One region of the Butyricimonas muris genome, then DNA from elsewhere that is predicted to be linked to it. Evidence: riboswitches for the same ligand, from Rfam matches in the RefSeq annotation. Region 1 holds a riboswitch; each other region holds the start of a gene.

Region 1 (12,512 bases):
GCCCGAATAAAAACGGTAAAAACCCGATACAGGAAGTACACCTCACGAACTATCCCCCTACCGATCTTGCTGATCTGACCTATTTCGGAAGATATCAAGACCATAGTAGCCTCGACGAAGATGGCAATCTTATCGGACCGAATTATTACGTGAGCGACAACGATTATCCTTTCGCCATAGACCTACCGATAACAGATTACGTGGTTCCGACAGAAGCTGTACATATTGACGAGTTTTATCCTAAATTCAAAAGCTGGGCAAGTTCAAAGGGAGAAAAGAACCCGGATTGGTACTTACATCCCGCGAAGAAATAATAAACACCTCTCATAAATTTGTTAAGAAACCGCCCCATTACGAGGCGGTTTCATTTATAATAAACTTACATTAAATCCCTAATTTCTTTCTGATGTCCTTCGGAATCGCGTTCTTGTGTACCAGAATATCCATCGTCTTCAACGCCATATAAGGATAAGAAACGTAGAAATATCCACCGAACTTATTGTATTTATTCCATGAATTCTTCACGATAAAATAAGGGGTTCCATTCTGATCCATTGCCTTGCCGATAACGTGCATACCGTGGTCATCAGTCGTCTGGTAACGATCAAATTCCTCTTGTCGCATCTCTTGGGTAATCTTTTTCTCGGGAGCCGGAGCCAGTTTGAAAGCATCCATCGTCTGTTGTTCTTTAGGTAATTTCTCCCATTTAGCAATTTCAGCCCCGGTCATCTCTCTCGTGTCGGTCGAGGGCACCACCGCCACCCCGGCATCCTTCGTGGCGAATCCTTTCTCGCTCACGTCGGCACCCCAAACAAAGGTATACCCGTTATCAATCGCACTCTCCATAACCCGCATCAACTCGTTCAACGGAATATTGTAAGCCTTATCCCACGACCAATTGTCTTCCACCTCCAAGGCAAACTCCGTGTAGAAAGGATGGTGCGTGAATGAGGTCAGGTTCACGTAATCGTCCATGTTCAAGCCCACCACCTCGTCGGCAAAAGTCCGAGGAGTGTACTCTTTCCCCTTGTACTCGAACTTCTCGGGCTCCTCGCCAAGATAAACATCCAAAATAGCATCAAACCCTTTCTTCCAAGCCGTACTCAAACGTTTATTTCTATTCTCGACCACCGCTTCCACGTACGCTTTCAACACGGCGTCAATCTCCCCGAACACATGATTCGGCTCCCCGTAATTCAAACCCTTGAACACCTCAAGAGGCACAATCCCGTACTTCTTCGCCATGTTAATAACATCCGACGAAGCACCACCCACGGCAAAATTCAACACACCATGCAAACGCACATACTTGTCCGCCTTGTCACTGTAAGCATGCTTCACGAAATAAATAGCCGAAAGATTAACCGAATCTTTTCCCTGTCGCATCATCTCCGACTCCAGAAAAGAAGCCGTAGACCACGACCAACAAGTCCCGGCACGAAACTGATCTTTCACGGAAGTAGCGGGCAATCTCTTAATATCCGTAAACTTATACCCTTCAGGTTTCACGGTATCCTGCTTTACCGTATCTTGCGCGTAAACACCCGCATGGGCAGCAAAGACCAAAACAAATAAAAACAATACAAACTTTTTCATATTCTTATATTATAATGACTATTCTATTTTTTGACAAAAGTAGCCAATAAGTCTGCATTCTGACGTCTACCCCGCAAAATATTTCCACAGATTTCATAAACAACAAATTAGCAGGTTACAAATCAAATACTAACTTGTAACCTGCCAACCTGTAACTTTCGCCTTCGGCGAAACTAAAAAGTATATGACACGGATGCCTGATAATTCCGGGGTTTTCCCAGTACAGTTGTTTTCTCGAAATACTCCTTGTCAAACAAATTATTAATATTCAAAGCCAGATTCACATGCCCTTTAATCGTGTAATATATTCCCGCATCCATCAGCCACAACGCCGGAGTGTAAATTCGTTCCTTGATATCGGAGAACACCTTATCCTTGAAATTTCCGCTTAATTGGAACGACAAGTTCTTCAACACCCCCGTGGGAATCGTGTAATCGGCATACGCGTAAAAAGTTGTACGAGGCACACCTGTTTCACGCACATTCTTATTCTCTTCCTTGTATTTCGAGAATCGTCCGCTCTCCGCTATCTGTCGCAAACGATATTCCGCCCAACTCAATCCCGTCGTAAACCGAAGCGTCGGAAGAGGACGAACCACAATCTCAAAATCAAATCCCTTTGACATACCTCGACCTACTTGCCCTTGAATATTCCTCGTCACGGTGCTGCCGTCGACCACTACAGTAGTATCTCCCAAACTCTTCACGATATTATAGCGACTCGTGTAGAAAACTGAAGCGTTGACATCCACCCATTCATTCAACGTGTAATGCCCCCCGACTTCTGCCGAAATTCCTTTCTCCGGCTTAAACACTTCTCCGCCATCCGTGTCGGGATTGAACTCGTTCCCCTTTCTATCCAAATACATAATATCCGGATTATAGAACTTCACCACCGGATTGAAGAAAGAAGAAGCGGAAGCATAAAATGACAATTCCGGCACAGGGAAATACACCACTCCCGCCCGATACGTGAAAGCGGAAGTCTTCACTTTATTCCATTCCGAACGGTTCTCCTTCTTGTAGTCCTGTTTCCCGTCCAAAACCTTTGCTGTTGCCGTTTTATAGTTATAAAAATCCACGCGTCCGGACAACATCACCTTCCATTGGTCGCTAAATTCCATCACATCATGCAAATACACGGCATGCGTTCTATCGGTTTTCAGACTTGCAGCTGAAATTTTGGAATCCCACCAGCCTTGTACCAGTTGCGGATTCTTCAATGCCAACACAGCACCCAATCCGGGTCCCCACAAATCATCACTCCCGTACCCGTTATACTGTACAAAATCAAACGCGAAATACGACCACCCCAATGTATAATGGTGTTTCACGAATCCGGTCTCCACGTTACCTGTCAATTCCAGCACATTACTCAATTGTTTATGATCCGGGTTAAAGTTCAACGGTTTATTTCGCACCACAGAATCCAGATTTATATAGGTCGTTTTACCTTTCGAGGTATAATACCATTTATAAATAGATTCCTCCGAAGTCCGGTACCCCAATCCTTCCACGCAGCAATAATCCAAATCGCTATGGAAATAAGTAAACCTCTCTCGCAATGTCATGTTCTCGGATATCACGTGAGTGTACCGTGCCGTCACGTCCCATACTTTACGCTTCATCCGATTATTCGCATAATCATTATATATCTCGTGATAATCGGCATAAGGATGCCGTTCTCCGTTCTTCATAAAAGGCCCGGTATCCTTACCGACTTCGTACACATCATAACGCACGGTCGGTGCGGCCCCTATTTCAGTCGTGTACTTATCATCCGCGTAACTGCCACTCACTTCCAATCTCCCTACTTTGCCGACATTCGCACCTAAAACCCCATAAAGGGAGAATCGATTCGCGTTCGTGCGCCGGTAACCGTCGCCCGTGGAATAATGGATATTCGCCCGGTAATCAAGCGGTCCCACCAACTTTCCCCCGAAACCCAATGTAGCCCGTTTTTCTTCCCAACTACCATAACTAATCCGGGCATTAGCTGAAAAATCCGGTGTTACCTTCTTGCGCACGATGTTCAAAACCCCTCCCATGGCAGAATGTCCCGCCAACACCGAAGCGGGTCCTTTTATTAATTCGATGGACTCCACGGATGACAAGTCCCCGTAAGGAACATTCTGGCTAACCGTTCGCTCGTCCCGCATCCCGTCGATCATGATAAGCGCGCTCCCTTGTCCCCGGATAGAGAATCGTTGGAACGCCCCCAGTTGATTTGTCTTGTGAATAATCCCGGGCAAAAACTTCACGGCATCTTCCAGATTCACGATACCTTTACGCTCCAGCATCTGCCCGGAAAGTTTACTTACCGTTATCGGGACAAAGCGCAACGGTACATCCAACCCCAACAAATCGATACGTTTTCTTTTTTCAAGCACACTTACTTCATCGATACGAAAAATCGTATCCGTGATACTTTTCTTTTTGCGCTTGTCTTCATCCTCGGCGAAAAGCGAGCCGACACACGCGAACAGCAATAATGCCAATACAACAACTTTTTTCATACAAACTATATATTAATAATGAATAAAGCATTATTAACATAGTCTTTAGGGTAACATGAGTTTCAAGGTAAAATCCGTATTTTCCCTCTCGCTTTTTCTCCCGAAAGCTATGGTTATCATCGTTCGGCAGGTCTTCTGACTTGTTCCGGATTTTGTTGCCTTCCCGGTGGTTACACCAGTGACATTTGAAGTACAAAATCCCTTGTAAAGGAACTTACAGCTGCGGGTACAGTCCCGGATTCACACCGGATTCCCTATTAAGCGTCGCCTTCATGAGCGAAGGTTCCGCACCAAAACAGGGGCAAAAGTAATATATTTTTCTATATTATGCATTTCTTGCATGACTTTTTTATTTTCTTTACAACACTCAGATTTTCAACACAATCAAAGGAGATGTAATTTCTCTATATCCTATTTTACCACTAATCCCCCTACAAATTATTAATTAATTTTTTCCCCGTTTCATTGTATTTTTTAATGGAATCTGCATACATTCGCGGAGTCTTTGGTGATGTGTTAATATCCAATTAGCGCACAAGAGGGAAGTCGGTTAGAATCCGACACAGTGCCCGCTACTGTGATGCCCGTTTCCCCGGGAGGGGATTCAAAGAAAGGTTCTTGCACCACTGTCCTCGCGGACGGGAAGGTACTTTTCTTAGGCGTAGTCAGGAGACCTGCCAAAGCAAAACAGGTAATAGCGTATTCCCGGGGTCAGGAGTACCATTATGAACTTTTAAACTTAATCTTACATGAAGAAATTTGTAGCGCTGACTACATTATTCGTAGTAGCATTAGCGAGCATCGCTTTTGCAGAAATCACCTTAAAGGGGAAAGTTGTAGATGCCAAAACCGGTAAAGCCCTTGCCGGGGCAAATGTTCGGTTGGTGGGAACAAGCATCGGTATCGCCACGAATAACAAGGGCGAATTCATTCTGGAAAAAATACCCGACGGGACTTACACGCTTCGTGCCAGCTACTCCGGCTACGAGGTCGGTTCCATGAAAGTGAACGGAAACAAAAGTGACATATTATTCCAGTTACTCGCCACCCCGGTAAACTTGAATCAGGTCGTGGTGACGGGAACAGGAACCCACCGCCGATTGAAAGATTCGCCCGTCCCGGTAGAAGTGATTAGCGGGTCGGACTTAAGGCAGGCAGGAGTAAACTCCTTCGAGGACGCCCTCCTGTTGCTGAACCCCGCGTTCAATATTCGCCCCACGGTCATGGGCTCGTACTTCACGCTCAACGGCATGAGTAATAAATACATCTTGATTCTCGTCGACGGGAAGAAAGTGGCGGGAGATGTTTCCAACAATACCGACTTGTCGCGTATCGACATGGGACGGGTGAAACGCGTCGAGATATTGAAAGGTGCGGCTTCCGCCCTCTACGGTTCGGACGCTATCGCCGGGGTAATCAACGTTATCACCGAACAACCGAAAGACCCGATTAGCGTGCAGTCGAAAACCCGTTTCGGGGGAGAATCCAGCTTCTCGCAAAATGCCGGTGTTGATTTGAATTTCGGCAAATTTACTTCCTCCACCTCTTACCAAAGGCGGCAGATGGGCGGATGGCAATTAAACCCCAATGAAATCAGCGGCGACACGGTCATCCCCACGAGAAGCGAATCATCCAGTAAATTCCATTCCAATATTGTTACCCAACACTTCACTTACGCGCCCAACGAGCAATTGAAACTTTGCGCGCAAGGAAGTTATTTCAACCGGGAAGTAAATCGTCCGGTACAAGAAAAGAAAAACGACGGGGCGTACCAATACGACCTCACCTACATGGACTACAATTTCGGCTTGGGCGGAAAATACTTCATGAACGATGGAGCGTACATCTCCCTCGACCTTTACATGGACAATTACGAGTACAACAAACTCTACACGGTTGCCCAACTTGACAAAAAAGACACGACATTCCGGGTTGGGGATGAAGAATTGACCAAGCGCCAAAAATATTACAACGGGAACCTGAAAGGCGTATTCCGGGTGGGCGAATACAACAAACTCACGCTCGGTACGGAATACGCTAACGACTACATGAAAAATCCCGGCAGCCTCGACGAACCGAAAGAAATCTACACGCTCGCCGTGTACGCGCAGGATGAAATCCGTGTATGGAAGAATCTACAAATCCTCCCCGGTTTCCGTTACGTTTACAACGAGATGTTCAAGAACCGCTTCACCCCGAAGATTGCCCTCATGTACACGCTCGGCTCGTTCAACTTCAGAACTTCCTATGCCGCCGGATTCAAAACTCCCAGCATACAGGAACTATATTACGACTACGAGAACCGGGGAGCCATCACCATCGGGAATCCCGACCTGAAACCGGAAAAAGCGAACTATTATAACGTGAACGTGGAGTATACCGGGAAATACCTCAATATTTCCGCGAACGGGTATATCAATGACGTGAAAGACATTATCGAGAAATACGACATCGGTGCCACGGACGAAGATAAAGCCAATGGAATAAAAACCCGTAACGTGTACCACAACCTCGACAAAGCCAGCATCAAAGGTTTCGACATCTCCGTGAACAGTTACCTCGGAGCCGGATTCTCCGCCGCGGGGGCTTACAACTGCGTTTACGCTGCCGACGGGGAAGGACGCCGCCTAAGCGAATCGGTAAGACACGCTGCCACCTTCCGGGGAGGCTGGACACACGAGTGGAACAAATACCGCCTGCACGTGAATGTCAACGGGAGAATACAAGGTTCGAAATACATTTACAAGGTAGACTCCAAAACAGGTAAAATCACCGACACCAGTGCTCCCAAGTACCAACTTTGGAACCTTGCCACCACGCATACTTTCGCACCCGTGGGTAACTTCCTGTTTGAACTGAACGCCGGGATTGACAACCTCTTCGACTGGACGGACGACCGCCCCAACGGCGTGAACTACGCTACCCTGAACCCCGGCAGAACATTCTTCGCCAGTCTTGTAATCCGTTTCACGAAATAAAACCGATATCATGAAAAACATATTAATAGCCTTTCTTTTATTGACAAGCGTATCCGCCTTCGGTCATGGCGAAGGTTTCAAAGAATCCGATATATTCAAAACTCTCGCACCGAATGACAAAATAGCCCTTCTTATGGTTCACTTCGGGACAACACACGACGACACCCGTGTCCTCACCATCGAGGCTATCAATAAAAAAGCGGCAAAGGCATTCCCCGGCATCGAAGTCCGGGAAGCCTACACCTCCCGCATGATTATGCGCCGTTTGAAAGAGAAAGGCATCGTGAAACCGAATCCCGTGGAAGCAATGAACCAACTCATAGCGGACGGCTACACCCACCTCATCATCCAACCCACAAACATCATCGAGGGCATCGAGATGGAAGCCTTGCGTAAGGAAGTGGCTCTCTACCGCGACAAATTCAAAGACATCCGGCTGGGCAACGCCCTGCTCTACACCCCGGAAGACTACAAGGCAACCGTGCAAGCCCTTGCCGCGTCGCTCCGGGGAAAGGCGAAAGGCGATTGTGTCTTCGTGTGCCACGGCACTTACCACCCGGCAAACTCTTCCTACGGGATGCTCGACTACGTGATGAAAGCACAAGGTCACAAGAACTACCACGTGGGAACCATCGAAGGCTATCCCACGATGGATGATGTCATCCGGGAACTGGAAGCCAACAAGGCACGGGAAGTAACCCTCATCCCCTTCATGTTCGTGGCGGGCGACCATGCCAAAAACGATATTGCCGGGGACTGGAAAGAGGAACTGGAAAAGAAAGGTTATAAAGTCAACGTTATCCTCGAGGGGCTGGGACAAAACGAGGCGATACAAGACCTGTTCATCCGTCACGCAAAATTCGCCTCTACCCACAAGCGGGAAGACATCATCGTGAAGAAAAAGAAATACGAGAAGACCGACGATATCGACTAATCACATGATTACAAGATTACTCATCCATATCCACAGGATACTGGGAATCATTCTCTGTATCCTGTGCTTCTCGTGGTTTATCTCCGGAATCGTGATGATATACCATTCGTTTCCCCGTGTAAACCAAGAAGAACGCTTCGCTCGCCAGCAAGCCCTTGACACCGCGTCATTACCCGCCATGCAAGACGTGTTCCGCCGCCTGCCTGCCGATGTCCGCCCGGGCGGTGTCAGCCTCGACAACCCGGAAGGACAAGCCGTGTTCCATTTCGGGAACCGGCGGAAGAGTCATGATTTATACGCCGACACCAACGCCGTGGCACCGACAGTGAATTACGCCCTCTGTGAATGGCGGGCAAAAAACTGGTGCCCGAACAACAACATTACCCGGGTAGACACCCTGCACGCCCTCGACCAATGGATACCGCTTGCCCACAACAAACGGGAACTGCCCGTGTACAAATTCTTTTATGACGGACCGGAAGGATATCAATTGTACATCTCCTCCCGAAGCGGCAATATCTTGCAATTCACGGATTCCGGCAAACGACTCTGGGCATGGTTCGGGGCTATACCCCACTGGGTATATTTCACGGTCATCCGGGAAAACCAGAACTTGTGGACGCGATTCATGTACTGGTCTTGCTACCTCGGGATGTTCATGTGCTGCACGGGATTCATCCTCGGCATTCGTTCCTATTGGCTGAACCGCCGGAAAGGCTTCCTTCGCACCCCCTACAAGAAACCGTGGTTCAAGTGGCATCACATCACGGGCTTCTTCTTCGGGATATTCGTCTTCACGTGGATATTAAGCGGATACATGTCCATGGCACCGCTTCCCTCGTGGCTGTTCGGCGAACAGAAACCCCGGGGCATGACGCGGCAAGGCACGCCGGACAGGGGGACTCCCTCACCCGATACCTACACGCTGGACTATCGCAACGCTATTGCCGCCGTCAGCCGGACACACGGTCCCGTGAAACAAGTGGAATGGACGCATTACGAAGGCATGCCCCTGTATAAATTGAGGACAGAGCGGGAAACCGTTACCCTCGACGCCTCTGCCGACAGCATCCGTCCCTTCCGTATCACGGAAGAAATGGTTTACGCCGCCATCAAACGCCTCACCCGGGATACCGTTCCCTACACGGTGACAAAAATGGAGGAGTACGACAATTACTACATTTCCCGCCGACGCCCGCTGCCGTTACCCGCGTACAAGGTCGAACTCGACAACGAGGCGAAGGATTGTTATTACTATAACCTCGAATCCTTCCAACCCGCGCACTACGACACGAACGGACGCTGGAAACGCTGGCTCTACCGGGGATTGCACACGCTGGATTTCAAGTTCCTCGTCGAACGCCCCGTGTTGTGGACCGTCGTTATCTGGACACTCCTTCTCGGGGGAGCTGCCGTGTCATTCACGGGAATCGTACTCTCGGTGAAATACATCATCCGGTTGTGCAAGAGGCGAAAGAGATAAATTCACCTCTATTAACACTTGCTTGTAAATCACCATAAGACGGCGAGGAAACAGGGGAGTTCTTTTGAAGTTCTTTTGAAGTTCTTTTGGAGTTCTTCTGACGGGGTTAAAAGAACTCCAGAAGATATTTAATAAAACACCAGAATATCATACCTTTTTCCCCGCTGTTTACTCCGGAATTTAGACCGGATTTGATTTGCAATCCAGCCGGTAAAAGTGTAATTTTGCCCAATACTTCAAAATTATGACAATGAACCAAGGAAAAATATACGTCGTCGGCATCGGACCGGGCAGTGAAGAAGACATCACTCCCGCGGTCCGTGCCGCCATCACACGCTCGGATGTGGTTGTCGGGTACAAATATTACTTCAACTTCATCCAATCCGTCATCCACCCGGGTACCGAGTGCATCGACACGGGCATGAAGAAAGAGAAAGACCGTGCCGCGCTCGCTTTCGAGTACGCCGAACAGGGAAAAACCGTTTGCGTCGTCAGCTCCGGCGATGCCGGTATATACGGTATGGCACCCCTTGTTCTCGAGATGAAACGCGAAAAAGCGAGTCCCGTCGAGGTGGAGATACTACCGGGGATAAGTGCCTTCCAGAAAGGAGCCGCACTACTCGGCGCACCCATCGGGCACGACTTCTGTATCATCTCCCTCTCCGACCTCATGACTCCTTGGGAGAAAATCGAACGCCGGATAGAGGCTGCCGCCTCCGCCGACTTCGTGACTGCCATCTACAACCCGAAAAGCGAAGGACGCTACTGGCAACTCCATCGCCTGAAAGAAATCTTCTGCCAATACCGCTCACCGGAAAATCCTGTCGGTTTCGTGCGTCAAGCGGGACGGGATGAACAGGAAATCAAGATTACCACGATAGCCGACTTCGACCCCGAGGAAGTGGATATGTTCACCATCGTGATTATCGGCAACTCGCAATCCTACGCGTGGGACGACAAAATCATCACTCCCCGCGGCTATTACCGGGAACAGGGCACCGATGAAGTGGGCATCGGGCAGGAAATCATGATGCGCAGCTTCCGCACCATCGAATCGGAATTACAAAATAAAGATATACTCCTCGGGCGAAAATGGGCATTGCTGCACGCCATCCACACGACCGCGGACTTCGACATGGAGAATATCCTCTACACGGACGACAACGCCGTGGAAACCCTCCACGCCCTCTTGCACGACGGGAAAACACGCACCATCATTACCGACGTCACCATGGCGGCTTCCGGCATCCGCAAGGGAGCCTTGGAGCGGTTGGGCATCGAGGTGAAATGCTACCTCTCCGACGAACGTGTCGCCGAAATGGCAGCCCGCATGAAAATCACCCGCACGCAAGCAGGCATACGTCTTGCCGCGGAAGAACACCCGGACGCCCTTTACGTCTTCGGCAACGCCCCCACGGCTCTCATGGAGCTATGCAAACTCACGCGCCTCGGCAAAGCACACCCCGCCGGAGTTATCGGCGCACCCGTGGGCTTCGTCAACGTGCGGGAATCCAAACACATGTTGAAATCGTTCACCACCATCCCAAAGCTCATCATCGAGGGGCGCAAGGGCGGAAGCAACCTCGCCGCTACACTCGTCAACGCCATTCTTTGCTTTGACGACGCGGAAGGACTGCGACCGGGAAGGGACGTGTAAACAATTGAAAATGCAGAATTGAAAATTGAAAATGACAATACTGCATTTCTAAATTATAACCGATAATTGAAAATTGCCATGAAGTCTTCCTTCATTTTCAATTTTCAATTTTCAATTTTCAATTATCTTATGAACTTTACAATTATAGGAATTGACGACAACGGGCAACAGGAGTTCTCCCGGGAAATACTCGGGCACATCGCTTCACGTACCGTATTCTCGGGGGGGAAACGTCACCACGGCATCGTGCGCCCGTTCTTGCCGGAAGGTTACCGCTGGATAGATATCACGGTGCCGCTCGACAACGTCTTCCGGCAATACGAGGGTGAGGACGAGATTGTCGTTTTCGCTTCCGGCGACCCGCTTTTCTTCGGCTTCGCCAACACCATACGCAAACGGCTCCCGGAAGCGGGCATCCGGTTATACCCCTACTTCAATTCCTTGCAGATACTGGCACACCGCCTCGTGCTTCCCTACCACGACATGCACGTCGTTTCCCTCACCGGACGACCGTGGCATGAATTTGACCGGGCACTCATCGAGGGACACGAGAAAATCGGTCTGCTTACCGACGAGCAACACTCCCCGGATGCCATTGCCCGCCGGATGCTGGCTTACGGGTACGACAATTACCGGATGCACACGGGCGAAATCCTCGGCAACGAAAACGAACGCGTACGCACCCTCTCGCCGGATGAGGCAATAGGACAACGTTTCGTCGCTCCCAATTGCGTCATCCTGCAACGTACCCACGCGCACCCCCGTCCTTTCGGCATCCCGGAAAGCGAGTTTGAACTACTCGACGGACGCACCCGCATGATTACCAAAATGCCCGTCCGCCTGCTCACGCTCGGCATGCTCGACTTGCGGGAACGCCACACGCTCTGGGACATCGGTTTTTGCACGGGTTCCGTTTCCATCGAGGCAAAACTCCAATTCCCCCACCTTCAGGTGGTAGCCTTCGAGCAACGCCCAGAAGGAGAGCATCTCATGAAAACCAATGCCGCCCGTTTCGGTACGCCCGGCATAGAAGTACACATCGGTGACTTCACTGCGACCGACCTCTCCGGCATCACACCCCCGGATGCCGTATTTATCGGCGGACACGGGGGTAAAATGGAAGAAATCATCTGCCGCCTGAACGAGGTTATCGTCCCCGGCGGCATTATCGTTTTCAACTCGGTATCGCCCGAAAGCAAAGAACTCTTCATCCGCGGTGCCGCCCGACACGGTTTTTCCGTCACGGGAGAACACCGCCTCGCGGTAGATACCCACAACCCGATAGACATTATACAAGTACAAAAAACATCAGCACATGAATAAGATAGCTATTATCATATCCTCAGAA
Region 2 (12,512 bases), on a different contig from region 1:
TTGTATCCACGTGGGATACTTGGGTATGAATTAATTATTGCTTTTTTAATATATAAAATTAATTCAAAAAACAGTTATGAAGAAGTTGTATTTATTATTTATCGTGTGGGGATTAATGATCTCATTGTTTAGCGCATGTAGTGATGACAAGGAGCAAGAGCCCCCTTATATTCCTACCCTACCGGAAGTTTCCATCATTAACGTGAGCGGAATCACTACTTGCCTTCCGAAAGAAACCGTCGAATTGAAAGCAAGGTTGCTCGATCCCACGGACGTTGCCCTTCTTTGGACACTCGAAGGGGAACAAGTTTCCACCGACTCTGTTTATAAATTCACTCCCGAAGATTTCGGAGAATACCGAATCATCCTCACGGCGACCAATTCCGTGGGTTCCGATGCCGACACATTGACAATCAACGTATCTGACGGTCAATTCCGTTTCGCCAACATAAAAAACTGGACAGGGGAAGGTGAAAACCGCTCTGCTCTCGCAATTCAATGGATCACCGGTACCAATATGCTAGAACCCGCAGATGACGAAGTTTTCTTTCTCGCATGGGGATATCGCTGGGAAAAAGGGACAGAACCTCTAGGTATTGATATGTTGCGGGCGATCGCGAAAAAAGATCCCCGCCTTTATGTTGCTAAATCGGGCAGTTATATTATCGGTTTTGGCTATGATGGAAATAATGACGGAAAAATTGAAGTAAGTAACGGAAACTTGACAATCACTCAAGACAACTTTGTTGACGGCTTCTATGAACTTTCATCCCAAGACTTTGATAATTTGAAACCCGTTGATCCGGAAGATTATTGGTTAGGAGGGCTATACGAAGCTTATGCCAGTTATTGGCTAGGACAGGGCAACGTAGTTCCGGATGCCGAAGAATTCGACTATTCCAACCTTTTCGTGATCTATCGTCCTTTGGAAGACCTTTCTTGGGATGCATGGACTCTGTCCCCCATTGACTATGAGGAGATGAGGAACACTCTACCCATCCCCCGTCTATTGCAAGCGGCAGAACCCAACAAAAAATAGTCATAGACTATCATTCTGAAAAACCCGATTGCTAATCAAATTCAAGCAATCGGGTTTTATTTAAAAAAAAGCTTACTAGCGTACTACGTTGTTATTCACATTTGACTATAAATTTTCCAAATTCAAAAAGACAACAAAACACATCTATCCAAAAAGTTATCCAATTTTTATTATAATAAATTATAATTCAAAGCATTAACAACACATATATTTCAAGGAAATTATTTTATTTGAAAACCACTATTGAAATACAATTATTTTATCATACATTTGCCATGCATTCGGTTCACTCCGGTGACGAACAGGGAAGCAGGTGAAAATCCCGCACTATACCCGTAGCTGTAAGCTCTATTCAACGCTTGAATCAATGATCCACTGTCACGCTGTCGACGGGAAGGAGATTCAAAAGCGAGAGTAAGTCAGAAGACCTGCCGATTGCAAATAAATTGGAGCTTTCGGGTGAAAAGCGAAAAAGACAATTCTCTGCCATACACGATCTTTTCTCGTGTTTTCCCCGAAGTATTTTTTTAATTATTAAAATTTTAATCATGGAAACATCAACCACGTTCTCAAGAATCGTGAAACGCAACGGGGAAATTTGCGATTTCAAACCGGAAAAGATTGAACAAGCTATTTTTAAGGCAACGAGAGCCATCGGACAGCCCGATCGTAAAACGGCACGTGCCCTGTGTGACAAAGTCGTGCAAATTCTTGCCGCAAGCACACCGGAAAAGGAACTCCCGCACGTGGAACAGGTACAGGACACCGTGGAACTGGTGCTGTTCCAACACGGCGACCTGCAACTGATGAAAACGTACTTGCTTTACCGCAAGCAACACGAGCAAATCCGAAACTCGAAGACCTTACTGACAAATATAGAGGTAATGGATAATTACCTGTCATTGAGCGACTGGAGAGTAAAAGAGAGTGCTAATTCCTCGTACTCGCTGCAAGGATTGAATCAGCATATATCCACACAAATCACCTCCAATTACTGGCTAAGCCAACTCTACCCGGAACGGGTATCGGAAGCGCACAAAAGCGGGGCGTTGCATATCCACGACTTGGGATTCCTAAGCGTCTATTGCGTGGGATGGGACTTGAAGGATTTACTTACCGTCGGATTCCGGGGAGTGGAGGGGAAAGCGCAAAGCAGCCCGGCAAAGCACCTTCGCACGGCTCTCGGACAAATCGTGAATTTCTTCTATACCATGCAAGGCGAGGCCGCTGGGGCACAGGCTTTTTCTAACTTCGACACGTTCCTCGCCCCCTACATACGCTTTGACAAGTTGAACTACAAACAGGTGAAACAATGCTTGCAGGAATTCCTGTTCAACTTGAACGTACCCACCCGTGTAGGATTCCAGACACCGTTTACCAATATCACGATGGATCTCGTCGTACCCGATTTCTTGAAAAACGAACATATCGTGCACGGGGGTGAAATCAAAGAAGAGGTGTACGGGGATTTCCAAGCCGAAATGACGATACTTAACAAAGCGTTCGCCGAAGTGATGAGCGAAGGGGATGCTTCCGGCAGCCTGTTCTCGTTCCCCATCCCGACGTACAATATTACCCCGGACTTTGACTGGAATAACCCGGAGTACGAGGGCATCTGGGAAATGACAGCAAAATACGGTATTCCTTATTTCTCCAATTTCGTGAATTCGGACATGAAGCCGGATGACGTGCGCAGTATGTGTTGTCGCCTTCGTCTGGATAAACGGGAACTCATGAAACGGGGCGGCGGTTTGTTTGCAGCGAACCCGTTGACCGGATCGGTAGGTGTGGTCACGATCAACCTGCCCCGCTTGGGATATGAAGCCGCATCGGAAGAGAATTTCTTCCAACGCCTGCAACACTTGATGGAAATCAGCAAGGAAAGTCTGGAAATCAAGCGCAAAATTATTGAACGCTACACGGAAAAAGGGCTGTATCCTTATTCCAAATATTACCTGCGTTACGTGAAAGAGCGTTACGGGTGTTTCTGGAAAAACCATTTCTCGACGATCGGTATCAACGGCATGAACGAGTGTTGCATGAACTTCCTCGGGGTTCCTATTTCACACCCGGACGGGATGGGATTCGCGCAAAAAGTGATGCACTTTATGCGGGATATACTGGCACAATTCCAAGATGAAACCGGTAATATCTATAACCTTGAAGCCACTCCGGCGGAAAGTACCTCTTACCGATTCGCTTTGCTCGACACGGCCGAATATCCCGATATTATCGTTGCCAACCAAGAACAATTCAAACAGGGTGCCGATCCTTATTACACGAACTCCACGCATCTGCCCGTGAACTTCACGGACGACCTGTACGAGGCACTCGACCAACAGGACAAATTACAAACGCTGTACACGGGTGGAACTGTTTTCCACGTGTTTACCGGAGAACACCGCACGTCCGCACAAGCGGCTAAAAACATGATTCGTAAGGTAACGGCAAATTTCCGCCTGCCTTATATCACGCTCTCGCCCTCGTTCAGCATATGCCCCTCGCACGGGTACATCGCGGGAGAACATTTCAAATGTCCGCGTTGCGGGGCTTCCTCGGAAGTGTACAGCCGGATAGTAGGGTACATGCGTCCCGTGAGCCAATGGAACAACGGGAAACGAGCCGAGTTCGACGACCGGAAACTGTTTGACAAGAGCGTCCGGGAAAAAGAAAGCGTACTATGCGAATAGGAGGATTTGTCAAACAAAGCCTAATCGACTGGGAAGGCAAAGTATCCGCAGTGATATTCACGAAAGGTTGCAATTTTCGCTGCGGTTACTGCCACAATCCATCTCTTGTACTGCCGGAATTACTCCGGCAGACACAAGACTTAAAGGAAGAGGAGATATTCGGTTTTCTCGATAAACGATTAGGGTGGCTTGATGGGGTGGTGATATCCGGGGGTGAACCGACATTGCACGAAGACCTGCTCCCGTTTATCCAAAAAATAAAAGCTCTCGGGTTACCCGTGAAACTCGACACGAACGGGTCGAATCCGGAGCTTTTACAACAACTGATTGCAGGACGATGGATAGATGCCGTGGCAATGGATATCAAATCCTCCCTCTCGCTCCCCTGCTACCGAAAGGTAAATTACACGATGACAGCCTCGTTGCTGGAAAAGATACAAGAGTCCATCCGGATTATCAAAACCTCCGGACTGGAATACCAGTTCCGGACGACGGTTATCCCGCAAGTGCAAAGCCCCGAGGACATCCAAAACTTACAGGAAAAATTCTCAGGTACACACTATGTCATGCAGGAGTTCCGGGACGGGGATATTCTGGATAAATATATACACGAATAAACGAAATAATATTACTTTTACACACCCATTTTATATATCAAGATTATGCAGAAGTTCATTTTATTATCCATATTATTTATCACGGCAATCACCGGATACTCACAAAAACGTATCGTATCGCTTGCCGCCTCCATCACGCAAAACCTGTATCTTTTAGGAGCAAACGAGGACATCGTGGGCTGCACCCGTTTTTGCATCACGGAACCGGCAGATTCTATTCCCGTCGTAGCGGATGCCGTAAACGTGAACATGGAGAAGATCGTAGCTCTCCGTCCCGATATCGTTCTCACCGGAGGACTTACTCCGCCTAAAGTTCTGGAAGGACTCGAACGCATGGGTATAAAGACGCTACGACTGGAACAACCCAAAAACTTCGAGGAGATATGCGAGCAATTCATTATTCTGGGAGAATTATCAAATAAGAAGACAAAAGCGGAAAGCACCGTGCAGGAGTGCAAAACACGATTGGAAGAAGCCAAGAAAAACATTCCTTCCGACAGATATCCCAAGGTATTCATGGAGATCGGATGCGACCCGTTGTATACCGCCCTGCCCGGATCGTTCATGCACGACTATATCCAACAAACCGGTGGGATAAATATCGCCAAAGACCTCGACAATGCTATGATATCCAAAGAATTTGTTCTTCTCCAAAACCCGGATATCATTTTCATCGTCGGCATGGGCATCGTGGGCGAAAACGAGATTTCCAAATGGAAAGAGATCAATAGCCTCAATGCCGTGAAAAATGACAAGCTATTCCCGCTTGACGACTACATTTGCAGCCCCACGCCCATCACTTTCGTGGAGACGGTAGAAGAGTTGATCAAACTACTGTATTGATCAGGCAATTTGTATCCCGAGCTTACGGAAATTCTTCGGCTGACCGAAAAGCACGAACACGTCTTTTGTCGTGAACACAAGGTCGGCAGGAGGATTGTCCATGACCAGCGTTTTACCGGCCTTAGCATCGTAACGCTTTAACGCTACCAGCTTTAACCCGAACTCTTCCTCGAAATTGGCATCCTCTAACTTTCGTCCCACGAAAGTGGAATGTACTTCCCACTCGATAATTAAATGGTCGTCGTCCACCACGTAAGAATCAATTGTCGTACCCAACTCCACTTTCGTGGCAAAGAAATCGGCATATTCCCACTCGGGGTTTACGATTTCCGTGATTCCCATAGACGTTAAAATCACCTTGTGCACGGGAGAGATGGAACGGGCTACGATACGCTTCACCCCAAACTGCTTCAACAGCGCTATCACGAATAACGAGGTTCCAAAATCCTTACCGAATACCACGAACACTACATCCACGTCCAGCAACGGCAAGGTCTGCAACGCTTGGGCATTCTTCACGTCCAACGCTACAGTGTTCGTGATCGATTCCTTGTACAAATTGATCTTACTAATATCCGAATCGACGCCCAATACTTCATTCCCCCGCTTTGTCAACCGTTGTGACAGAGCAAGCCCGAAATTTCCCAGTCCAAATACAATACACTTCATAATAATTGAAAATTGAGAATTGAAAATTGAAAATGAAAAACATATTTTCCATTTCCGAGATTCAATTCGTTATTATATATCATTACCTTTTCCATTTATATTATCTGTCCAAATTATTATTCACGTCCTACTCTAATCATTTTCAATTTTCAACTTTCAATTTTCAATTATTAAAGTATTACCGTGTCGTCCGGATAAGTGTACAGTTTCACTTCCTGCCTGCGGATAAAGCAAGCCAGAAGGGTGAGCAAACCGACACGACCGACGAACATCGTGAGGCTGACGATCAGTTTGCCCGCAACACTCAGATGCGGAGTCAGATCCATGGTCAATCCTACCGTACCCAAGGCGGAAACGATCTCGAACACGGCTTGAGTTATCGTGGCTGTCGGTTCCAAGATGATAATAGCGAATGTACCCAGAATAATCCAAAGGATGGAAAGCACTATCACGGAATGTGCCCGATTCACGTTCTCCCGGGTCAGTTGACGATGCGCTACCACTACCCGATCGTTTCCCGTGAGATTCGCCCAAATATTCTTCAACGCGATCACGAATGTAGTTACTTTTATACCACCGCCCGTGGACATAGGAGCCGCACCAATCCACATCAACACGATAGTCAGAAAGATTGTCGTCGGGTGCAAAATGGATATATTCACGTTATTGAAACCCGCCGTACGGGGCGTCACCGCTCCCATGAACGAGGTCGCGAATTTACCCGTCAGGGACATTCCCTCCAAGGCATTGTGATTCTCGAATATCCAGAACAATCCCGTTCCCACGACCAGCAACACCAAGGTTGTCGGCAACACAATACGGGTTGTCGTACTCACGATACGGGGTTCATGAACCACCTTGTAATTCAGTCCCAACATACATTTTATCTGATTCCGGATTCCATAGTGCAGAAGACGCCCGTAATTAAACAAAATCGGGAACCCGATACCCCCGAAGATAATCAGAAACGCCAGAATAATCTGCAACCCGTACAGGTGGCGAATCAAGGGATCGTAGAGATTTCCCGGTAAAGTGGAGAACCCCGCGTTACAGAAAGCAGAGATCCCATGGAACAGGGAAAAAAAGATTTTATTCCCGACTCCCGCAACATCCTGTATCTGCAAATATACCAGATAGACACCTATTCCTTCTATAATAAACGTTGTCAAAACAATGTACACGACAGTCCTGAATATATCACTTAGGGAAGCCTCGTTCAGCAAGTTCTTCATCATCAATTGATCGTGAAAAGAGGTCCCGCTCAAAAACGACATGGCGAAAAAACTCGTGAAGGTCATTACCCCTATACCACCGACTTGAATCAGAAACAACAAAACGACCTGCCCCATTAACGTGAACGTTCCCCCGGTATCGACCACCGTCAATCCCGTCACGCACACGGCACTCGTCGAAGTGAAAAGCGCATCCGTGAAACTTATTCCCCCGTAGGTTGCGTTAGGCAACCTCAACAATACCGCTCCCAGCAATATAATAAACAGGAAACTCCCGGCAAAAAGAACTTCCGGCTTCACCCGGCTTCGTATCACGACAAATATCTGTTTAGAGAGCTGAATAATACTGAGCAGCAATACCACCCCGTAAGTCAATACACGCTCTATCTTGAATAACACGGGGCGTTCCGTTTCAAACCCCAGTGTATCGAAATGTTTGGATAACAAGGTTAAAGCGAACAAGAAGAACAGCACCAGCACTTCTACCCAAAAACCTTTTTCCGCTCGTAACAGTCTAAAATTAAACACGAACCGCAACAATCCAAGAGCCAGAAAAAGACGCATGATTTCCCGAAACACGTAATATATTTCGTGGGAATAAGTATCGGGCATCCTGAAACCGAACCGATAAATGACTAAAATAACAGCCAGAAATGAAGCAAGGAATAACAATACATTGCTTACCAGTTCCACCATTTTTTTGACAGACTTGTATATTTTCCTCGCTCTATATTGAAACTCCACTGAAAGCATAACATCTTTTTTTAGTTTTTAACGACAGCCCCCTGCACGAGGTTACAAAAAACGCAAAAAACTCATTTGCCCGGAGCATGTCAAAAGTCCCCGATACTAACCTGCTGGGCAAATGCGTAAAACCGCTTTTGCCCGGTCCATAAAGTCGAGCCTTCGGCTCTTAAGGTTCATAAAGTCCATAAGGTCACAGGCGTCCTTCGGACTGTGTTCATTGGCAGCAAAGCTGCCGTAGGCTAAGCGCCCGCAGGGTCTTATGGACTTTATGAACCTTATGGACTTTATAAACCTTTGACTAAAAGGGCGAAAGCGTTTTGCCGCATTTGCCCGATACTAACCTAGAAAGAACTTTCAAGTTTAACCAATATTTCGCATCTTTGCACTGAAAATCACTATTGAATTTCCCATGCAAGGAAAATATTATAAATGGATTCTATTTCTGGCTTTTTTACTGCTTCTCCTCGCGGGAAGTATTGTGGCAGGGCTTTGCTTCGGGGAGATTCGTTTTTCCATTCAAGATATATTTCAACTCTGGAACGGGGACCCGGAGGATGTTCGCCTGAACATCCTGCGTCAATTAAGAGTTCCCCGCATCATTCTCGGATTTATCGTCGGCGGTGCTTTAAGCCTGTCCGGAGTCATCCTGCAAGGAATCTTCCGCAACCCGCTCGTTGAGCCTTATACCTTGGGGATATCGGGGGGTGCATCGGTGGGAGTCACGGCTGCCATCGTCCTGTCACTACATACCCTGCACGGGAGTTTTATGCTTCCCCTCGCCGGGTTTGCCGGGGCTCTTGTCACGGTCATTCTGGTTTACACGCTCGGAGTCCGACGAGGTAATGTCCGCGTACACAGCCTCCTGCTGACAGGGGTGATGATTAGCTTTATCTCTTCCTCGCTCATGTTGCTGATCATGTCCGTCACCAAAAGCGAGAACTTGCACGGCATCGTGTTCTGGATCATGGGTTCTCTGAATGAAACCGACCCGACACTTATTGCGCTGATTTCCGTGACCAGTCTCGTCGTGCTATGCCTTGCTTTTCTATACACCCCGGCGTTGAACGCCATGCGTTTGGGGTCGGAAAGAGCCATACAATTAGGTATTAATGCCAACCGGGCTATCAAGGTTCTTTTTTTGCTCAGTTCCCTACTTACCGGAATATGTGTTTCTATTGTCGGGGTTATCGGGTTCGTGGGATTGATTATCCCTCAACTCATGCGTTTTATCATCGGTTCCGATTTTCGGATTTTGCTCCCGAGTTCTTTTATCGGGGGAGGTATCTTCTTGATTTTATCCGACATTTTCGCCCGAACGATTATTTCGCCCAACGAATTACCGATTGGGGTAATCACCGGAATTATCGGGGGTGTCATTTTCATCCTCGTGATGAGTAACACCAAAACGAAAAAAACGATAGACTGATATGGATAACGCGATAGAAATAGAAAACCTTCAATGTGGCTACAACCATAAATTCACGATACGGGATATCTCGTTCAACGTGGAACGGGGTAAATTGACTTCCATTATCGGTCCCAACGGGGCGGGCAAAACAACTTTATTCCGAGCCATCACCGGCATGCTACCCGTGCAACAAGGCACTATCCGGATAAACGGCACGGACGCATTCCGCATGACACATAAAGCAAGGGCAAAACAACTTGCCATTGTCAACCAGACCGTGGAAGCGGATTTTATCTCTATCGAGGACTACGTTCTCATGGGACGCCTCCCCTACCACGCCCCGCTACAACTTTTCGAGAGCAAGGAGGACTACGCCATTGCCGAAAAGAATATGCGATTAACAGGTATATGGGAAAAACGTGCAAAACTCATGAACCAACTTAGCGGTGGCGAACAACAACTGGCAGCCATTGCCCGGGCTCTCACCCAACAAACGGAGATTCTCCTGCTTGACGAACCCACTTCCCATCTGGACATATCACACCAGATGCGAATACTGAATCTCGTGCAACGCTTGAACCAGGAACAAAACCTTACCGTGTTGCTTATCATTCACGACCTGAACCTCGCCAGCGAATTCAGCGACCGACTGATTATGCTCAAAGAAGGAAGTATTCACTCGAGCGGCACCCCGGAAGAAGTATTGACTTACGACAATATCGAAAGCGTCTACGACACTCTGGTTATTACTCAAAGTAATCCTCTTTCGGGTAAACCCTGCGTGTTCCCCGTGTCGGATAAACATCACTTCATAAATACAAAATAAACAGCAAGTACAAGACAGACACAAGCCGCCAGATGATTCCATTGGAACGTCACTCCTTTGAAAAAGACCATGGAAAAAATAATAAAGATGGTCAAAGTGATCACTTCTTGAACGACCTTCAACTGCATTAACGAGAAAGGTCCCCCGTTCCCGATGAATCCCAGACGATTGGCCGGTACCTGCGCACAATATTCGAAAAGAGCGATACACCATGAAAAGAGGATAATACCGAAAAGCGGCCAGTTATCTATCCACTTCATTTCCTGCAACTTCAAGTGTCCATACCAAGCAAATGTCATAAAAATGTTTGAGACAATCAATAATAATATCGCATAAAGTCCTTGCATAGTATCAAATATTAATCCATGAAATGATCTCTTAAATCGACGCGAAAGTATAAAATTTATTATCTTTGTTGATAACGATTGGGACAAACTTTTATCAAGTACCAGAATCATGAAAGCAAATAAAATTCAAAAAATAGAAATCCGCAATATATGGGGAAAATATAATTTCCGGTGGGAAAACTTGAATCCGGACGTGAATATACTCACGGGTATCAACGGTAGCGGTAAGACCACGTTTTTTAATATTATCGACGCCTTGCTATCTGCCGATGTCAAACGGTTGAAATTGTACAATATCGAGGCGGAAATCATGATCGACGGTAACGAGATCAATTTCCGAAAAGATAGTTCCGTGTCTTCCATAAGACAAAAACTAGCTGGGGTAAATTATCTGAAAATAAGTACATTCGATGTGCCTATCCGCGATAGACGAAAAATGGGTAAGGAAGACAGTCCCCTGTTGAGCGAGTTAAAAGAGATCGTGTACAGCGTGGGAGAGAACAACAACTCCTTTTCCGATTATCGTCTTCGTGCCACGAACTTTCCTGAGCAGGCAGAGAAAATCAACCGCCGGATTCGCGATTTCTATGACACGGTGAATCATCTGTTTGCCGGTACCGGAAAAACGATAGAAATTGACCCGATGACTAACCAGCTTGTTTTCCGTGACGGCAACGAGCTTATTCACCTGTACAAACTCTCCTCGGGAGAGAAGCAATTGTTAATCATCCTGCTCCGGGTTTTTCTCATGGACGGACAACCTTATATCCTTTTGATGGACGAGCCGGAAATTTCATTGCACATCGAGTGGCAATACCGTCTTTTTGAAGAGATTCAAAAACTAAACCCGCATTGCCAGATCATCACGTCCACGCACTCCCCGAGCCTTTTCGGCGACGGTTGGGGTGACAAACTCGTGTTTATCGAAGACTTATTAATTCAGTGACTATGACTAATTTTAGATTTATGATTTCAGATTTTAGATTGAGCCTGCCTATCAATCGTAAATCGTAATTCATAAATCGTAAATTAATTAATTTTCAATTGTTATGTTTCGCCCTCCTATATCAAAAGAAAAATATTACTACCACGCTGCCAAACGCTTTATGATGGACGCACAGTTGTTACGGTGTCGTGCCGCCATACACGTGGAAGACAAGGATGATATTGTATTCTGGAGTACCATTTTCAAACATTTTCGTCCTAATGACCGATTTCACTTTATCGCCGGCTCCCGGAACGAGAAAGGACACGAAACCAAAGGCGTGACACAATGTTTGAAATACATCAAATACTTGAATCCTAAATTCTTTATCTGCATTGACAGTGACTATCGTTATTTATTGCAGGAACGGAATATAGATATCAACCATTACATTTTTCAAACCTACACTTATTCTTTCGAGAATCATCACTGTTACGAAGAGGGACTAAATGACTTATGCCGCCGGATCACCACGTTGCCCAATCATCTTTTTGATTTCAGGCAATTCTTGAAAGAATATTCGAATATCGTGTACAAACTATTCCTTTGGCATCTTTATTTCCTTGTTGCCGATCCTAAACGCTTCTCGATAGCGGAATTCAACGAACTGGCATCATTCGAGTGGCAACGCCGCCCCGACATCCGACAGAACGGACGCAAAGAGTTGAATATCCTAAAAAACAAGGTCGATCGCAAACTGGCACAATTACGTAGAGCCTATCCTAAAGCAGACCTTTCTATTCTGGAAGATAAATATAAAGAAATAGGATTGACGCCCGATACGACCTATCTTTTTATCCGGGGGCATAACGTGTACGATATGGTCTATATGCTCAACCGGGAAGTGTGCAAAAAAGTTTTACGACAAGCGAAAGACGCCTCCGCAGGAACACATCCGCGAGTTAATTTATTCGGTTACCGGAATAGTATTGATGACCAACTGAAGAAAAATATCCAGTTCGGGGCTTATCCCGCTATCTTGAAAATAGAGGAAGATATTCACACGCTGTTCTGACATCGGATTTTATTTCCAAGGTTTTTCTGTTGCAAGGACAGCCGTATGCTTCGCTCCGGCTTTCCCAATCGTGAAGCGAACCGAAACATATATT
Region 3 (7,608 bases), on a different contig from region 1:
GTAATATCCCCATGCTAAAAAATGGATTTCATTATCTTGAGGCTTGGTGATATCTTTTGCGTTCACCCATTGGATGGCAAGTATAGAACTATTGCTGCCTGTGCCGGTCCAGTTTTGAATATCACTGATTTTAGTAACAGGCTGAAGGTTTTCAGAAGCTCTTGAAAGAGTTGTGTTGACTTCTGTTAGCTTCTCGTTTTCCGGTAGTGTGTACATGTCTTCGCTACAAGACAAGATAAAACTTGCAAATATGCAAGCGAAAATCAAATTTAAAAGATTTTTCATTGTTTCTGAATTTTAATGTTGAAAATTGTGGGTGAAATATATATTGGCAGGATAATCTAAATAGTTTGCGTAATCTTTACAAAGTCTTGGTGTAATTGTATTTTTATATTTTTTCGTGTATTTATTATAAGTAACAACAATGGTAAAATCAAAAATTGAGATATGGTTGTTGTGCCGTAATCCTCCCCAGCCTTTAAGCGTGTTCAAGAAAACTCTGCCCGTGACAGGATCCACTGCACATGTATTGTATGCTTGAAAATTTTGGGCTTCAAAATAGTCCGGAGAGGCTGGAATATATTGGGTTGCATCAACCATTAGGGCTGTTGTGTCTTTGCTGAAGATGTGGAAGTATATGCTTGGTTTTGTGGCACTCATGTATAGTGTATCCCCCTTGGCGGTAATATGAGGAGCGGCGGCTTGACTACTTGGGGGATTGAGTTTCAATCGTTCTGCGGCTTCTCCAGTTAATTGATTCGAGGCTATGATCTCGTAGGAGTTTGGGTCTACTTTTGAAATTTTACCACTTTCGTCCGATACCCATAATTTGTCATCCGATGATTTGATAATTCCGGATACATTTCCATCGAATTCAATCGTGGTTGTAATTTCTGTTTTGCCTTTTTCAATAACGACTAAGGATTTTTGATTATAGATAGCTGCAAATAATTTTCCGTCTACGACAGCCATTGTATTTTTATGAGCTTTTTCTGTTCCGGCTATTCTTGTCATGGAAAGGTCTGAGGGATGGAAGACACTTATGCTGTTCTCATCTCGTATATATATGTTATCTTCTCCTAAAACAGCGATATGGGTAGGAGAAGTAAATCCTAATTCTGGGGGGAATGAGTAAGAGAATACCTCTTTTAAGGTTTCTGCGTTGAGAATGGTGATTGCTCCGTAATTCATGGAGGCATCATCCCCTTTTTGGGCGATAATATACATCTTGTTATTATGAATGAATAAGTCTTGAGTTAGAGACCATAATCGTTTCCCGTTTTCTCGAAAATAGACATTGTCAGTAATATTACCATCTGGGTTGATGAAAATCAAAGAACCATACGTTCCAATTAGCCCCTCGTTCAGGATGAATGTCCCATTTTTGTATTTTCCTTCAGGGGTTTCTTCTTTGGTGATTTCTTTTACGATAACTTGTACCGATTGAATTTGATTCCCGGCTTCGTTAGTGACTGTTACTTGTAACGTGTATACGCCTACGGCATCAGCCTTGAACACGTAAATAGAGTCGGTGGATACTTCTTGTCCTCCGATAGTCCAAAGGTAAGTGGCGGGTAATTCACTGGTAATATTTGCTCTGAAAACGATAGAATCTGTTAGTAGCATGGTGTATTCACTATTGGTAATTGTTACGACAGGTGCTGTCGGTACTTCCGGTTCTGGTTGGTATGGAATACAATCACAATCATCACTACATGCGCTAAACAACGAGCTCATCAATCCCCACACGATAAATAATAAATACAACTTTTTCATAATAGTTTTTTTTGAATTAATTTTATATATTAAAAAACGCAATAATTAATTCATACCCAAGTATCCCACGTGGATACAAACATTTCTGTTTGTAGGAAAAAGATGGCGTCAAATATCGACTTGTAAGCGGTACTGGCGTTTATGTTCTCCTTTCCCATTGAACATGAAACATATTAGCTTGTGGCAGGTCTTCTGACTCGTTTCCTTCTCCGGGGCTTCCTTCCCGTCCCTCGTGTCGGGGACAGTGGATAAAGTATGCCCGGGAAGTACAGTGAAACTTACAGCAGGGGATTCTGTTCAGGATTTACACCTGATTCCCTTTTCATCCCGAAACGCGATTCGCGAATCGGGACACCACTCACTTCCATTATTCTTCGCGAAGATAGAGGAATGATGTTAAATAATCAAGTATTTTTTTACATTTTACATCCAGAGCGATATCCTTTTAGCCTGTTCTTGAAATATGTTGATGATGTGGAAGTAAAAAAGCTCCCGGATCATCCGGGAGCTCAAGTATAAAATTATTTTTTAGTTAAGTATTTTGGAATATGCTATTGCTATTTGATGGCTGCTGCTTTCAACAAGCGGGGTATGGGTAGGATATTTTGTTCTGCGTCATTAATCGGGGAGAATGTCCATGCATCCCAGCACTCGTCTTCCAGTTCCCGGTTACTGGCGTAGAAATTGGAATACTCGTACTCTTCCGCTTCCAGTACGGCTTCCCCGTATCCCAACCAGTAGGATGCATAAGCCACGTACCAGCCGCCCATCCACCAGTCGCCCTCGCTGGTAACCCTGACGTCATCAATGTTATCCTCTTGTTTTTGCACGTATATGCCATTCGTGAAATCCGCTTCTGTCAAAGAAATCCCCTTGTATTCTATTTTGTTGTGCACGAAATCATCGCTTTCAATTGAGATTTTTCCGTCACCGTTGCCGTCATAGCCGAATCCTTTGATGGCAGTCCCGTGTCCGTCGACCTGAACGATGACAAACAAACGGGGATCTTCCTTGGCAATGGCAATAATCATCTCCTCTCCTGTGGGGGTATCTTCCCTTTTTTGCGGTTTATTCCACTTGTATCCCCACGCCCGGAAAAAGACATCCTCGTCTGTCGGGTGCAATAAATCCTCCACCTCCGGTTTTACCCATTGTATCGCCAGCACCGAGCGGCACTCGCCCTCGCCCGTCCAGTTTTTGACATCCGAGATTTTGAAACCGTCCTGTACCGTGATATACGTGCTGTCCGATGCCTCGCCCAAGATGTTGGATGCCGTCACCTTGATTTTATACTCTCCCTCTGTGGCGGACGAGAATTCGTATATCGTGTCTGTTGATGTTGCCTTCCCCTCCACGAACCATTGCAGGTCAGCATGCGTGGTATTGATGATATTCGCTCTTAATCTTACTGCTTTTGCGGGAAGAATAGCATTTTTCAAGCTCAAGTTCTGTACAGACACCTCCGGTGCGGTAAGAGGCATCTCCGGTTCATCTTCTCCGCCATCATTATCGCTACAGGAACTCCACATTCCCGTGATAGCCAGAATAGCTAATATATAAAGTAAATTCTTTTTCATGAACCGTTTATTCAAAATTATAAGTGAAGAATGTGCCGGCGGGGAATGCCGTGTGATTTTCGTAATTTGCACTTAATTCTGGTTCATCCCCGCTAAAGTTGAATACACTGATGTTATTAATCTTGTAGTCTTGGCCGTATCCTTTTATGGAATTTAGATAAACTTCTCCGGTAATCGGGTGAACAGCGCACGTGTTGTAAATGATACCGACGTTGTCGACCATCGTTTTGGCATCCACCATTAATTTCGTTTCTCCCGTGCTGAAAATATGACGGTAAATTGTTGATTTAAGGGCACTCATGTATAGCGTGTCCCCTTTGGCTGTAATGCTGGGGGCTGCTGCGTATGATGGGTTCAGAAGGCTTTTTGCTTCCTCTGATACAGTGCTGCTTCCTAGTTTAGCGTATGTTTTCGGGTCAACTTTAGTGATTTTCCCGGATGCATCGGAAACCCAAAGATTCCCGTCGGATGCTTTAATTACACCGGAAACATTCCCGTCAAATTCAATCGTATTGCTAATTGCATCTTTACCTGCTTCAATTACGACAACCGTGTTTTTTACTGTGGCAAAAACTTTCCCGTCAGCAACAGCCATTGTATTTTTCCGAGCACCCTTTGTGCCTTCAATAAGAATGACGGTTCCGCTTGATGGTTGAAATCTTTTTATTCCATTATTGTCACGTAGGTAAATGTCATCATCTCCTAGTACTGCCACGTGGCTAGGCATACTCACCTGTCCGTTAAGTTCTTCCTGAAATTTTCGCTCCCTTTTCAATGTTTCTGCATTGAGGATGGTTAAAAAGCCTCCGTCATCACCCCCGTTTTGTGAAAGAATATACATTTTATTGTTTTTGATGAATAGATCTTGGCTTTGCTTTCCCAAGTCACCTCCGTTTTCAAGGTAATAGGCGTTATCTGTCACCTCTCCTTTAGGATTAATGAAAATTAAACTCCCGGGACTGCCCATGGGTGATTCGTTTACGATAAAAGTACCATACTTGTATTTCCCGTGAACTTCGATTGACGTGGAAGCGTGATTGCGGCTATTTGTAGTGTATGCTATAACAGAAACGTTATAATTTCCAATGCTTTCTGCCGTGAAGGTATAAATAGAATCTGTTGCCACTTTTTCCCCGTTTACAAACCACTCCAAACTTGTTTCCGTTGGGTTGTCAACTTTGGCTTTCAGTACGATAGATTCCATCGGGAGCGTCGAAAAACTACCATTCTCGCTTTCGATGGTTACGGTCGGTGGTACGGGTGTCCAGTTATCGTCATCATCACTACAAGAACTCAAGAATCCTACAAATATTCCCAAAAACAAAAGTGCTAAATAAAACTTCTTCATAATTCTAATTTTCATCATGTAATATTATATAACTTGTTTATTCTTCCTCTAAAATTCCCACATCAGTGACACGAGGCAGTTTCGCAACGGCATCGGGTAGTACTGCGTGGATTCGTAATAAGTGTCCAGTAGATTGTCCACCCGTATCTGCGGGGTGAGGCTCATCCCGTTACGGAACTCGTGACGGTAGCCTGCCAATATATTGTGTACCGAATAGGGGTCAGTAGCGTATGCTTGGTCAGTCGTGATAAAGCGTCGCCCGATGTAAGTCACTTGCCACGAGAAAAAGGCTCCCCGGTAATCGGCGGCAACCCGCACGTTCCATTTGAAGCGTGGCACGTAAGGAATCTGCTTCATGTAAGAGCCGTCGTCCTCGTGCTGTTTCTTGCGGGTACGGGATTGCGACCAACTGTAATTACCGGATGCGTTCACCTTTAAATCCCCCATCTCGTATGTCAGTTTCCCGTACAGTTCCACGCCTTCCGAGCGCACGTTGCGGTGATTCTGCGGCGTCCACACCCATTGATTCCCGTCCTTGGGCAACCATAGTATCCAGTTGTCGATATACATCAAGTAGCCCGATACCTCTGCGTCCAGCGATAACCCCCGGTACAAGTGTTTCCGGTAAGCCACGGAAGCGTCATACGAGTACCCGTCTTCCGGCTTCACCTCCGGGTTGCCTCCCGGTCGCCAATAGAGGTCGTTCATGCTTGGGAACCGATAGTTGTAAGCCATATTTCCCTTTACCTGCAACTCTTTTTCCCACAGGTTGAATACCACGCCCGCCGACCACGTGGATACTCCCCGGCTATCGTTTTGCTCGAACATATACTGCCCGTTCAGCATCATCCATTCCACCGGGGTCCACAACGCCGATGCCTGCCACGACAGCACGTTACGGTGATGGTGGAATGGCGGTTCCACCACCGGGATATCATAATCCACGTCGCCCAGCGTGTATTTCGACGAGTCAATATCAATGTAACTGCTCACCCGTATCAAATCGTGCGAGTAAGTCAGGCTTGTCCCCAGCACGAGATTTTCCCGCGGGGTACACGTGTAGTCTGCAATGCCTTGCCACGTCTGCGATTGATTTTTAGTACCCTCGGGGTCGAACATCCCCCCGGCGTACCATTTGTCGTACTTCTGCCGGTAGTACAGCCATGCCGCTTTCACGTGCAGGGCGTGTATACCCCGGGTGAAATCCAGTCCCGTGTATGCCCGGAAATTCGTTTCCCGCTGTTTCTCGTGTGATTGGTTCACCACCCCAAGCGCGGGGGGCAACATCCGTTCGCCCTCTTGATACCATGCTACTGCCGTCAACCGGGTGTAGCGCGACAACCGGAAATAACCTTCTTGCATTGCCGCCCATTGCGTGTAATCGGCATCCTGTCGTTTCTCGCGGAAGGGGACGTTGGTCAGAATCTTGTTCAAATAAGTATAGTTGTTATCCGAGTGCTGGTAATACAGGCGGGTTTTGAAACTTGATTTCTCTCCGCCCGTGTTTACTTGTGCCCCCGTGGTGTACGTGCCGTAGGAACCGTACTCGCCCAGCACTTTCCCGCTTACTCCCTTTCGCCAATCCGGGTCGGTGAATAGGTTGATACTTCCCCCGATGGCTCCCGTCCCGTTCTTCACGTGGCTGCTCCCGTAATACAAGTTGATATTGTCCGTGAAGAAAACCGGGATTTGCGAGAAATCGAACGTTCCCGACATCGGCGGCGTGATATTGATGCCGTTCCAGTTCACCCGTGTTTGCGAGGGACTGGCTCCACGGAAGGAGGCGGTCGACAAGGCTCCCATCCCGAGGCTCTTGATATAAATAGCCGTGTAGTCCGTCAGTAATTCCGCCAACGAACGGGTTTTATTCGCTTGCATGATTTCCGGGTCTATGCGGCTAACCTTCGCCCCGGCATTTGCCTCGTTGGCGTGTTGGATACGCCGGCTCACCACCTGCACCGTGTCGAGAGTCCCGTGCATCGCCACCGAATCCCGCCGCTGTGCCTCTGCCTGCATCCCGCTGCCCAGCGTGAAACAGGCACATAATCCTATCGTTATTTTTTTGAACATATTCTGCATTTTAACGTTGACTTCCGGGGAAATACACTTGCCCGGGATAAACACCCACTTTGTGGCTTACCCTTCTCCCGTCTTTCAGATAATGACGGATATAACCTCTTTGTGCCGTGTAATCCAAACAATCGCACAGGTAAACGTCGCCTTCGGGGCTAACCGCGAACCCGTACATCATACCCACGCCCGGCAGGTCGTAATAATGTTCAAATTCACCTGTCGTCACGTTCATCCGGTACACGCTCTGCTGTTCTTTTTCGCCCTTGGCGTTTTCTTCTGTCGCACGGGTTTTCACGTTGAAGTATATCCATGTTCCCGTCGGGTCGATATCCGTGCGGTTGTAATTGATATAGCCGATAATCTCGCCCGGTGTCTGTGAGCTCGAGTCGCCGATGGGGAGGGTGTACGATTTAACTACTTTTTCCCGTTTCGGGTCTACGCCTTTCAGCGTGATGCCTGTCACGACACCGCTCCTTTTCTGGTACATCAATCCCCAGATTATGCCGTCTTTGTCTATCAGCATCCGGCACGTCTTCGTGTACTCCTCGTTGTATATATCCTTGATTACCCGGGCGTACTCTTTATTGATGTTGTTGGCATCGAACACGTACAAACCTCCCTGCGTCATGCCGAACACTTTATTTTCCGCCACGACCAGATATTCCACCCATCTCGGGATTGAAATATATTCCAGCGGCTTCCCGTAAGGGGCTACCGTGCGAATACGCACCAGTTGTCGGTTCAAGTCGGACACGACGGCTTCTGTTTCCGAGATAGGCACTATCTGTCGCGGGTAACCCGCCTGCGTGTAGAGTATCGTTCCCTCGGATTTGA

What was found. A riboswitch is a leader RNA that binds a small molecule or an ion and turns the genes downstream of it on or off. The one in region 1 is predicted to bind cobalamin.
Region 2: it holds a riboswitch for cobalamin, as region 1 does, so the genes downstream of both, ACK8P8_RS13535 (ribonucleoside triphosphate reductase) here and ACK8P8_RS18295 (TonB-dependent receptor) in region 1, are expected to answer to the same signal.
Region 3: it holds a riboswitch for cobalamin, as region 1 does, so the genes downstream of both, ACK8P8_RS13550 (DUF5074 domain-containing protein) here and ACK8P8_RS18295 (TonB-dependent receptor) in region 1, are expected to answer to the same signal.

What each region holds. Positions count from the first base shown of each region.
Region 1 covers NZ_JBKEIT010000012.1:78,884-91,395, forward strand. Annotated here, with positions in the region: gene ACK8P8_RS18285 (LruC domain-containing protein) at 1-314, shown strand, start outside; gene ACK8P8_RS18290 (C1 family peptidase) at 385-1,596, opposite strand; gene ACK8P8_RS18295 (TonB-dependent receptor) at 1,770-4,112, opposite strand; cobalamin riboswitch at 4,221-4,422, opposite strand; cobalamin riboswitch at 4,602-4,808, shown strand; gene ACK8P8_RS18300 (TonB-dependent receptor) at 4,862-7,090, shown strand; gene ACK8P8_RS18305 (sirohydrochlorin cobaltochelatase) at 7,101-8,024, shown strand; gene ACK8P8_RS18310 (PepSY domain-containing protein) at 8,029-9,507, shown strand; gene cobJ (precorrin-3B C(17)-methyltransferase) at 9,758-11,164, shown strand; gene cbiE (precorrin-6y C5,15-methyltransferase (decarboxylating) subunit CbiE) at 11,294-12,487, shown strand; gene cobM (precorrin-4 C(11)-methyltransferase) at 12,480-12,512, shown strand, end outside.
Region 2 covers NZ_JBKEIT010000007.1:278,456-290,967, reverse strand. Annotated here, with positions in the region: gene ACK8P8_RS13540 (PKD domain-containing protein) at 77-1,039, shown strand; cobalamin riboswitch at 1,305-1,489, shown strand; gene ACK8P8_RS13535 (ribonucleoside triphosphate reductase) at 1,588-3,729, shown strand; gene ACK8P8_RS13530 (anaerobic ribonucleoside-triphosphate reductase activating protein) at 3,720-4,346, shown strand; gene ACK8P8_RS13525 (ABC transporter substrate-binding protein) at 4,392-5,189, shown strand; gene ACK8P8_RS13520 (potassium channel family protein) at 5,190-5,858, opposite strand; gene ACK8P8_RS13515 (TrkH family potassium uptake protein) at 6,029-7,843, opposite strand; gene ACK8P8_RS13510 (FecCD family ABC transporter permease) at 8,247-9,263, shown strand; gene ACK8P8_RS13505 (ABC transporter ATP-binding protein) at 9,265-10,071, shown strand; gene ACK8P8_RS13500 (DMT family protein) at 10,050-10,418, opposite strand; gene ACK8P8_RS13495 (AAA family ATPase) at 10,528-11,364, shown strand; gene ACK8P8_RS13490 (DUF4435 domain-containing protein) at 11,468-12,418, shown strand; gene ACK8P8_RS13485 (carboxypeptidase-like regulatory domain-containing protein) at 12,428-12,512, opposite strand, start outside.
Region 3 covers NZ_JBKEIT010000007.1:292,020-299,627, forward strand. Annotated here, with positions in the region: gene ACK8P8_RS13545 (hypothetical protein) at 1-285, opposite strand, end outside; gene ACK8P8_RS13550 (DUF5074 domain-containing protein) at 298-1,776, opposite strand; cobalamin riboswitch at 1,942-2,150, opposite strand; gene ACK8P8_RS13555 (PKD domain containing protein) at 2,334-3,353, opposite strand; gene ACK8P8_RS13560 (DUF5074 domain-containing protein) at 3,361-4,701, opposite strand; gene ACK8P8_RS13565 (TonB-dependent receptor plug domain-containing protein) at 4,750-6,771, opposite strand; gene ACK8P8_RS13570 (DUF5074 domain-containing protein) at 6,782-7,608, opposite strand, start outside.